Regions from separate parts of the Staphylococcus sp. SUC_1.2 genome, predicted to be linked through region 3. Evidence: riboswitches for the same ligand, from Rfam matches in the RefSeq annotation. Region 3 holds a riboswitch; each other region holds the start of a gene.
The links. A riboswitch is a leader RNA that binds a small molecule or an ion and turns the genes downstream of it on or off. The one in region 3 is predicted to bind thiamine pyrophosphate.

Region 1 (3,220 bases), on a different contig from region 3:
ATCTTCACGTACTGTATGTTGATCGTAGTCTTCTTGTTTAATTAAAGTTTTATTATGTTCGACAATGACACGTTTAGGATCTAATTCAAGAGATTCAAGTACAGATGTAATAGATTGTTCTGAATCAAAATTGAATGTGTCCCCATTAATGATACACTTCATGATTTAACCTCCTTGAAGCACTAAATGATTCATATCGACGCGGTTTAACACCGGTGAGTATCCAATTGGCGATATCACGACCAATAATAGGCGAAAGTAAAATACCGTTACGATAATGACCAGAAATCACATATAAATCTTCATCAATACGGTCCATTATCGGTATTTCTCCTTCAGTATATGGACGGACACCAGACCATTGTTTAATGACTTTGCCGTGTGCGAGTTCTGGTATACGTTCATTTGCAAAGTGGTGTAACCAAGAGATACCATCGTCTGTATTACCAACTGAATAGTTATCAAACTCGCTTGTGGCACCAATTAAGAAACGATTTGGATATTTTGGTACGATGTAACAGCCATTGGTCATAAATACGGTTTCTTTTAAATCCAAATGATCATTTTCAATCAGTAAGACTTCACCTTTTACACCGACTACATCTCTAGGTAATGAGTATTGATTTAATAATTTAGATGTCCATGCGCCCGCTGCCACAATGACTTTCTTAGCTTGTAATGTGCCTTGTGACGTTTCAACATCGTAGTACCCATTTTGGCGATGAACAGATTGTACCTCTGTATTAAAATATCGCTTAATTTGACGTTGCTTTAAAGATGTAAATAAAGCTTTAGTGTAGTGATTGGCATTAATTTGTCCATCTTGTGGAATGTAAATAGCCATTTCACTTGATGTTACTGTACCATTCGTTAAATCAGTAAGTTCCTCATCTGAAAGAACAATGACGCTAGAATCTAAACCGCTTAAAAATTGATACTGTTTTTCTAAACTTTCAACATCTTCAGGACGATTAGCCACTTTAATTAATCCTGAATTTTGAAACTGAATATCAATACCTGTCTCATCTTCTAAATCTTGACATAATTGTGGAAAGAGACTTCGTGATTCAAGAGCAAGTCTAAATAAATCAGTATCTTTAGTAAATTCATTTTGAGCACCTAACATACCACCTGCTTTATATGATGCGTGTTTACCTGGCACGTCACGATCGATAAGTGCAATGTCAAGGTGAGATTGGCTTAATTGTCGCGCAATAGACATGCCAATCACGCCCGAACCTATGATTAAAACATCATGCATCTTTCAACCACTCCTTTCGCAACAGTTCAATTTGTTGTAAAGATGCGTTCATAAAAAAAGAAATCGCACAAATTCCTTTAAAACCACGAGGTAATTGAGGAATCGTTTTTTCAGTGATACCTCCAATGGCATAAATTGGAATAGGAATCTCTAACACACGTTGAATCTCTGCTTTTGATCGAGGCAATTGATTAGGTTTTGAAGGTGTCTTAAAAATGTGTCCAAAAAAAACATAATCAAGATCGTGTTCATAAGCTGCTTTAACAGATTCAATTGAATGTGTAGACATACTCACTTCAATCTCTGGATGTATGGATTTATAGCTAAATGCATCTTCATCCATTTCTCGAAAATGAATATGAGAGAGGTGAAGTTGTTCAAGTAAATGTACATCACTATGAATAATGATTTTTGATTTAGGAAATCCTTTTTCTATAAGTGATTTTAAAAATGAAGACAAGTCACTTGAAGACATGGGAGTACGAAACAATAACCCATCTATTCCATCCGAGATATCAAGAAAATGTTGTAAATCATCATTGGTTAAATCTTTATATTTCGTTATCGCTATAAAAATGAACACCACTCCTTAGTAAACAAAAAACGCTATTTCCCTGCAGTAGGGAAATAGCGTTTTGCTTAACTTTACGATATTCTAGTCGCCACTTTCCTACGCCAGTACAAACTGGATCAGGTTCCAGGAATTATAAAGTTCGTTCTTTACTCTCAGCCTTAAACAAAGGCACTTCCAGTGGATCGTTTATTCAGTTGTGTTTAAAATAAACATCAGCATTTTTGCTTTATTTTTATTCTACAACCTTTTTTAATAGAGTTCAAATACAAAAATAAATTAGATTTATAGTAATATACTTTTTAATCAAGAAACCACGTTTTACATAACATTGAATTGAAAATACATGCTACCCCTCTTCTTACTATCGTTTTCTTTTTATAACAGACGGGTAAAACGTTATAATTATATTTGGAAGGTGATTATATGATTATTATTAATGCAAAGCTTAAAATCAAAGAAGATGTGCGTAATGACTATTTAGATTTAATGAATAAATTAGTTCAAAGTTCACGTCAAGAACCAGGAAATACATTTTATTCACATTATGAAGATGTAGCAGAACGCAACACATTCGTTGTTGTTGAAAATTATAAAGATCAAGAAGCGGTTCAAGCACATAACCATTCAGATCATTTCAAAGCATTTAGTGAAAATATTGGAAAATATGTCGCTGAAGAACCTGTCATTAATGTAGCAGAAACAAAATAATAACTAATAATTAAAAATTTAAATGGATTTGAGAAAATTAATAGCTTCCTTAGAATTAGAGCAACTAGAAAATTTAATTTTCTATAATTTAGGGGAGCTATTTATTAATAGAAAATGGAATTTTTGAGTTTTCAGAATTAGAGAATGCGCCTTTAGTACCAAATGGTGTATATAAAGGTGGAATTAAAGGTAATGTTGGAGATGACCCTTTTAAAAAATTATTTAATGTTGGAAATGCTGGGGGAATTCGAACTAAAATTTCTAAAGACGGAAATATTGCTTATATTGTGATTATTTCTAATAGTAGTAATTCGGATATATATCCAAATAATTATAATGATGATACTTCAATACTTACTTATTATGGAGATCAAAAAGATTCTAATAAGGATGCTATTGATACTAAAAAAAGAGGAAATAAAAATCTTAAATATTTATTTGATTTAGTATATGGGAAATTAGAAGAAGATATAAACCCATTTCCAGTTTTTTATTTTGAAAAAATTGGAAATCAAGGACGTAATTATATTTATAAAGGATTAGCCTTTCCATATGTAAAAAATTTAAAATATGAAGAAGTGTGCCAAATTAAGAGAAATAATAACATCAGTAATTATCAATTTTTGTTTACTATAGATAATTCAGAAATAAGTACAAGAAATTTTATAGAAGATTTA
Region 2 (3,220 bases), on a different contig from region 3:
TGTAAAGCATTTGGTAAGATGGCTAGCAACATTGAAAAATATACTTCTCAAGGATCTTTAGTAGGTATTACTGGCCAAATGCGTTCTCGTAAATATGAAAAGGAAAAACAAACTCACTTTGTCACAGAATTATATGTTGAAACAATTAAATTTATGTCCCCTAAATTAAATAATGAAAAACTCTCAGATAGCTCACTAAATACAGACACTTATTCATTTGATAATCTCGAATTAATGAATATAAAATAAAACTCTCTATTTTTAATACTCCAAACCTTTCCAATTAATATAAAATAAGTCTTTCAATTATACTCAAATATACTCAAGAGGTCGGTATAAATATTCCGACCTCTTTAACTATGTATAAGACATTAGATACAACTCATTCATTGAATGATAAAAAAGACAGTGTATTTTTCTGAAATATTACAAAGTAATTACAGTTGGTTCTTTTATTATATATCTAATAAACACTGCCATTAAAGTGTTTATAGTATATATATAAGAAAAATTATTTACAAATCTATGTAATTTTAATGTAAAATAAGTATATTTTTTTTATTTCACTGTAACCTGCTAAGCTTTTTTAGATGTTAGAGTAGTATCCGTAAAATATTTAAGAAAACAAATGACTTAGGAGGATTATACTATTATGAAAAAGACAATTATTGCATCTTCATTAGCAGTAGGCTTAGGATTAGTAGCAGGAAACGTAAGTCATGCTGATGCAAGTGAAAATCAAATTAATAAAGAAAAATTAGCTCAATTAGCGGAATCTAACGATCAATCATTAAATCAACATCCTATTCAAGAAGGAGCTTATAATTACCAATTTAATTTAAATGGTAAAACTTATCATTTTTGGTCAGATGGAACATATTTTAAATGGGAATATTATCCATCAAACGGTTCAACTGTAAATAGTGCTAATCAAAATGTAGCTTCAACTCAATCAGCACAAAATGTATCTTTCCAAAATAATAATTATAATCATATAAATCAATCAGCTTCAACTTCAAATGTAAGTCAACACTATGCAAATGAAGCTCAAACACAACAAGCACCAAAAACAACACAAACTAAACAAGCAACTCAAACACAACAAGCACCTGCTAATGCAACTACAAATCAACCTAAACAATCAACAAGTGGTTCATCTGTAAATGTAAATAGTCATTTACAACAAATCGCTCAACGCGAATCAGGTGGAGATATTCATGCCATCAACCCTTCTTCTGGTGCAGCAGGTAAATATCAATTCTTACAATCTACTTGGGATTCAGTAGCACCAGCACAATATAAAGGTGTATCACCAGCACAAGCACCTGAAAGTGTTCAAGATGCTGCGGCAGTAAAACTTTATAATACTGCAGGTCCATCTCAATGGGTTACAGCGTAAAACTTAATAAATAATTTACTAGTGCCTGAGACAATATGAGTTGTCTTAGGCATTTTTATATATATTGATAGTAATGACTGAATTTAGAAAGATTTCTGTACTATTCTTTATTTATTATATTTATAATAATAGTTGTATGAATTAAACTTATTTCAATGAATATCTTTTTTATTTGAATTATAACAATGGTTTTGTTATGGTTAAATTAAACTAAAGACTACTAGGGGAGCCATGGAACATGGCTGAGATGAAGCATTCAGACCCTTATAACCTGATTTGGTTAATGCCAACGTAGGAAAGTAGTAATACATATTCATTCATTCTATTTTTTTGAATATTGACTACATTTCTACGTTGAAATGTAGTTTTTTTATTTAAGGAGGAATAGTTAATGAGTTTTTCAGATGAATTAAAGCAAGCGTCAAAGCCAATTATTGAAGAGATTTATAATGATGGTTTTATTCAAGATTTATTAAAGGGAAAATTATCAAAACAAGCAGTACGCCAATACTTACGTGCTGATGCTTCTTATTTAAAAGAATTTACTAATTTATATGCTTTACTTATTCCTAAAGCACCTACTATGAAAGAAGTGAAATTCTTAGTAGAGCAAATTGAATTTATGTTAGACGGCGAAGTAGAAGCCCATGAAATTTTAGCGGACTATATTAATGAACCTTATGAAGAAATTGTAAAAGAAAAAGTGTGGCCACCTAGTGGAGATCATTACATTAAACATATGTATTATCATGCTTATACACACGAAAATGCTGCATACACTATAGCTGCAATGGCACCATGTCCTTACGTATATGAAGTGGTTGCTAAATGGGGATTAGAAGATTCAAATCTTAATAGAGATGCACTTACTGCTAAGTGGTTTGATTTTTATAGCACTGAAATGGCACCTTTAATTGAAGTATTTGACCGTTTGTTAAATGAACTTACAGAACATTGTACCGAACAGGAAAAAAGAGAAATTAAAGAAGCATTTTTACAAAGTACTGTACATGAACGTCACTTCTTTAATATGGCATACATTGATGAAGAATGGGATTTTGGAGGAGCAAATCATGAATAAACCTAAGATTGCGTTAACAATTGCTGGTACTGACCCTTCTGGTGGCGCAGGAGTTATGGCAGATTTAAAATCATTCCATGCTTGTGGCGTATATGGAATGGCTGCTATTACAAGTATTGTGGCTCAAAATACTAAAGGAGTTCAACATATCCATAATCTAGAAACTAGTTGGGTTAAAGAACAATTAGATAGCGTATTTGATGATGAATTACCTCACGCAATTAAGACTGGAATGATTGCTACACATGAAACGATGGAACTGATTCAAACGTATTTAAAAAATCATAGCAATATTCCCTATGTTATCGATCCAGTTATGCTAGCAAAAAGTGGTGATTCCTTAATGGATGATGAAACAAAAAAACATCTTCAGAAAACGCTCTTACCATTAGCGGATGTCGTTACTCCTAACATTCCAGAAGCTGAAGAAATTACTGGCTTGAAAATTGATACTGAAGATAATATTCGTAAAGCAGGTCATATATTTATAAATGAAATAGGAAGTAAAGGTGTAGTAATTAAAGGCGGTCATTCTGCTGATTTAAATAATGCTAAAGACTTTTTATTTACTAAAGATGATGTCTATACTTTTGAAGAGAAGCGATTTAATACGCCACATACTCATGGTACAGGTTGCACATTTTCAGCTGTTATCACAGCCGAACTAGCTAAAGGTAAAACAATTTATGAAGCTGTAAAAAAAGCTAAAAAATTTATTTCATTAAGTATTGAACATACAC
Region 3 (3,220 bases):
GATATTTTTAAATTTACTTTTAAATTTATCGCGTTTAGATCTAATTTTATCTAAATCTACACTTCTTCTTGTCTTACGTGCATATTCTGATGTTTTATCTTGAAGTTGTTTAAAATGAACTTTTGATTGAGTCGAAACGTTTCCTTTTTGAGTTCTTGATAATTCAGGCTCTTCTTCCCCTAATTCTTCTTTTGTTAAAGGTAACGCACGGCGTAAGAATAAGAAATTCCAAATTGCCGCTTGAGCTAATAACCACATAATGATGAAGAATGTATTTACACTTAAAATATCAATAGGCTCAATCTCATTTGCATCGATTTTGCCATACAATGACAGTTGAGTAATCAAGTAACTTATTCCATATGAAATAATAATCCATAAATAATGAACTTTTCTATTTTCTTGATACAATTCATCTTTATAAACAATATATCCTGTATGAATCACAAATGGAATAATGAATATAATTGCCCAAAAACCATATACTTGAGTCATCAATGTAATTGTAATGAGGAAGTATAAAATACCAATAACTAAAAAGAAAATTGAGATGTCGTAATCGTATTTGGTTGTTCTAAATAACGTATATCCAATCAATATGACTAGAATACCAAATAGAATAATTATGACTGCACTTACAACTGGAAAGTTGCCTATGAATCTACTCATCACTCTAATTATTTCACTAAAAAATGCATTAAGAAAGTCCCATATATTATGTATTTTTAAATCAATTTTATCTTTATCTTTTAGTTTATGGATTAAAGGCAAATTGATTAAGATAATGAGACCTGTGAAGAGTGAAACGATACCGATCAAGTAACTATAGATAATCTCGGCGTGTTTCTTAAGAAAAGACATACAGTTCACCTCAAAATTAATTATATATGAACTTTCTATTCTTGTCTTTAATAAAAAATAAAATACTTCTCTAGACTGAGATGAAGTTTATTCTTTTATTAATTGGGTATATTAATTTTGTAAAGTAATCTATGAAAAAGGAGAGTTGTCCTATGACACATGAAGATGCAAAAAAAGCAAAAGAATATGAAGAAAAATTAAAAGAACAAAAAGAAGAAAAAACTGATGATATTGAACAAACTAAACAAGATGTTCAAAATACATTAGACTAATTTTCTTATTTATGTCATCATTAAGAATATTTAATGAATAAGCCTGAGACATACAAGCTGTCTCAGGTATTTTTAATATATTGGCTATCGATGGCTGAGTTGGAAATAAATCTATCCTACTTTCTTTCATTATTTTTAGAACTAATTACATTTTAATTGTTAAATATGTAAACTGTTTAATTATAATTTATTTTTAATTAAATATAGATTAAAAGCATCTTGACATCTACTATTAAAAGTCATACATTTAAAATAAATAAAATATAAATGCACTAGGGGTGTATAGCACTGAGATGAGGCTTAACCTCAAACCCTTTGAACCTGATCTAGTTAAAAACTAGCGTAGGAAAGTGTTAACTTAAATAAATCATGTTTTTAATAATCAATAGCATTTTTATTTAAATTTACGCACAACTTTTCTACGAAGGGTTGTGCGTTTTTTTAGGAGGAACTATTTTATGTCTAAAGGTTTAAAACTTTCAGAAATTCTAGTTACGGTGCTGATTGCTGTTATTTTTGCAATCATTTATAACTTATGGTGGTTGCCATATAATTTAGCTCAAGTAGCTGGTATACATCTAGAGCAACTTACATACGGTATTTGGTTTATGGCTGCTATTGTGGCTTACTTAATTATTCCTAAACCAGGTATTGCATTAATTGCTGAATTTGCTGCTGGTGCAGGTGAAACTATTGTTATGGGGAAATTTGATATTCCTACTATAGTATATGCCATTTTACAAGGTCTAGCATGTGAAGTTGTGTTTGCTATCTTTAAATACAAATCACGTTCTTTAATGGTAGCAATGTTAGCTGGTTTAGTAACAGCATTAGTATCTTTCCCTGTAGATTATTTTTACGGCTATCTAAACGAAGTTGCGGGTTGGAACTTACTACTTTTCATCATTTTCCGTGCTATTAGTGGTATTGTACTGTCTGGTATACTCTCTTATTTAATTGTAAAAGCCTTAGATCAAACTGGAGTAACTAAATTATTCCGTCCTGCCTCTCAAAAAGATTACGACAACTTATAAGGGGAAATGATTGTGTTAAAAGTCAAAAATTTACGTCTAAAATATCCAAATGGTGATCGAAAAATTTTCGATAATCTAAATATAGAAATTAAAGATAAAGAAAAAGTGCTTTTACTAGGTCCTTCAGGATCTGGTAAAAGCACATTGCTTAATGTCCTTAGTGGCATTGTTCCTAATCTTATAGAATTACCGATGAAATATGATGAACTAGACATTGATCCTAATTCGGGGGTTATTTTTCAAGACCCAGATACACAATTTTGTATGCCAAAAGTTTACGAAGAATTAGCTTTCGTCTTAGAAAATCAAAAAGTGCCAAGAGAAGACATGGATGAACAAATTAAAAAAGCACTTGCGTCTGTAGATTTAGATGTGGATAATTCAACTTTCGTAAATAATTTAAGTGGTGGTATGAAACAAAAGCTTGCTATCGTTGAAACGATTTTACAGAAAGCTGATACACTCTTTTTAGATGAACCTACAGCTATGTTAGATGTACAAGCAACTGCTGACTTATGGCAACGATTAATTCACTTATGGACTGATCAAACGGTATTAATTGTAGAACATAAAGTGGAACATATTTGGCATCATGTAGATCGAGTCATATTAATGAACTATGATGGAGAAATTATAGCTGATAATACACCTGAATACATACTCAAACATTGTGAATCGTTACTCACTGAATTTGGCGTATGGCATCCTCATGCTTGGGATTATGCACCTATTCGAAAAGATTTAACTCCCCAATATTCCAATACACTTTTTAAATTTCAAAACGGACAAATAATTCGTAGTAAAAATACACTATTTGAAGTTTCAGAACTAAATATTCATCCTGGAGAATGGATTACAATTACTGGAAAAAATGGAGCTGGTAAAACTACTTTACTCGAATCTATGATGCAATTAGTGAAATACAACGGTACAATGTTTTATGAGAAGCGATTACTGAAGAAAATTAAAGATGCTGCTCAAAATATGTATCTTGTATACCAAAATCCTGAACTTCAATTTATTACAAATTCAGTTTATGACGAAATTAATATT

Region 1: it holds a riboswitch for thiamine pyrophosphate, as region 3 does, so the genes downstream of both, NR218_RS01535 (thiamine phosphate synthase) here and NR218_RS06630 (ECF transporter S component) in region 3, are expected to answer to the same signal.
Region 2: it holds a riboswitch for thiamine pyrophosphate, as region 3 does, so the genes downstream of both, tenA (thiaminase II) here and NR218_RS06630 (ECF transporter S component) in region 3, are expected to answer to the same signal.

The regions. Positions count from the first base shown of each region.
Region 1 covers NZ_JANJPM010000002.1:114,083-117,302, reverse strand. Annotated here, with positions in the region: gene thiS (sulfur carrier protein ThiS) at 1-162, opposite strand, end outside; gene thiO (glycine oxidase ThiO) at 146-1,261, opposite strand; gene NR218_RS01535 (thiamine phosphate synthase) at 1,254-1,844, opposite strand; TPP riboswitch at 1,912-2,021, opposite strand; gene NR218_RS01530 (putative quinol monooxygenase) at 2,259-2,543, shown strand; gene NR218_RS01525 (HNH endonuclease) at 2,651-3,220, shown strand, end outside.
Region 2 covers NZ_JANJPM010000012.1:11,550-14,769, reverse strand. Annotated here, with positions in the region: gene NR218_RS05645 (single-stranded DNA-binding protein) at 1-249, shown strand, start outside; gene NR218_RS05640 (transglycosylase family protein) at 653-1,399, shown strand; TPP riboswitch at 1,612-1,714, shown strand; gene tenA (thiaminase II) at 1,791-2,480, shown strand; gene thiD (bifunctional hydroxymethylpyrimidine kinase/phosphomethylpyrimidine kinase) at 2,473-3,220, shown strand, end outside.
Region 3 covers NZ_JANJPM010000015.1:15,588-18,807, forward strand. Annotated here, with positions in the region: gene auxA (lipoteichoic acid stability factor AuxA) at 1-861, opposite strand, end outside; gene graF (glycopeptide resistance-associated protein GraF) at 1,014-1,133, shown strand; TPP riboswitch at 1,398-1,499, shown strand; gene NR218_RS06630 (ECF transporter S component) at 1,592-2,167, shown strand; gene NR218_RS06635 (ABC transporter ATP-binding protein) at 2,180-3,220, shown strand, end outside.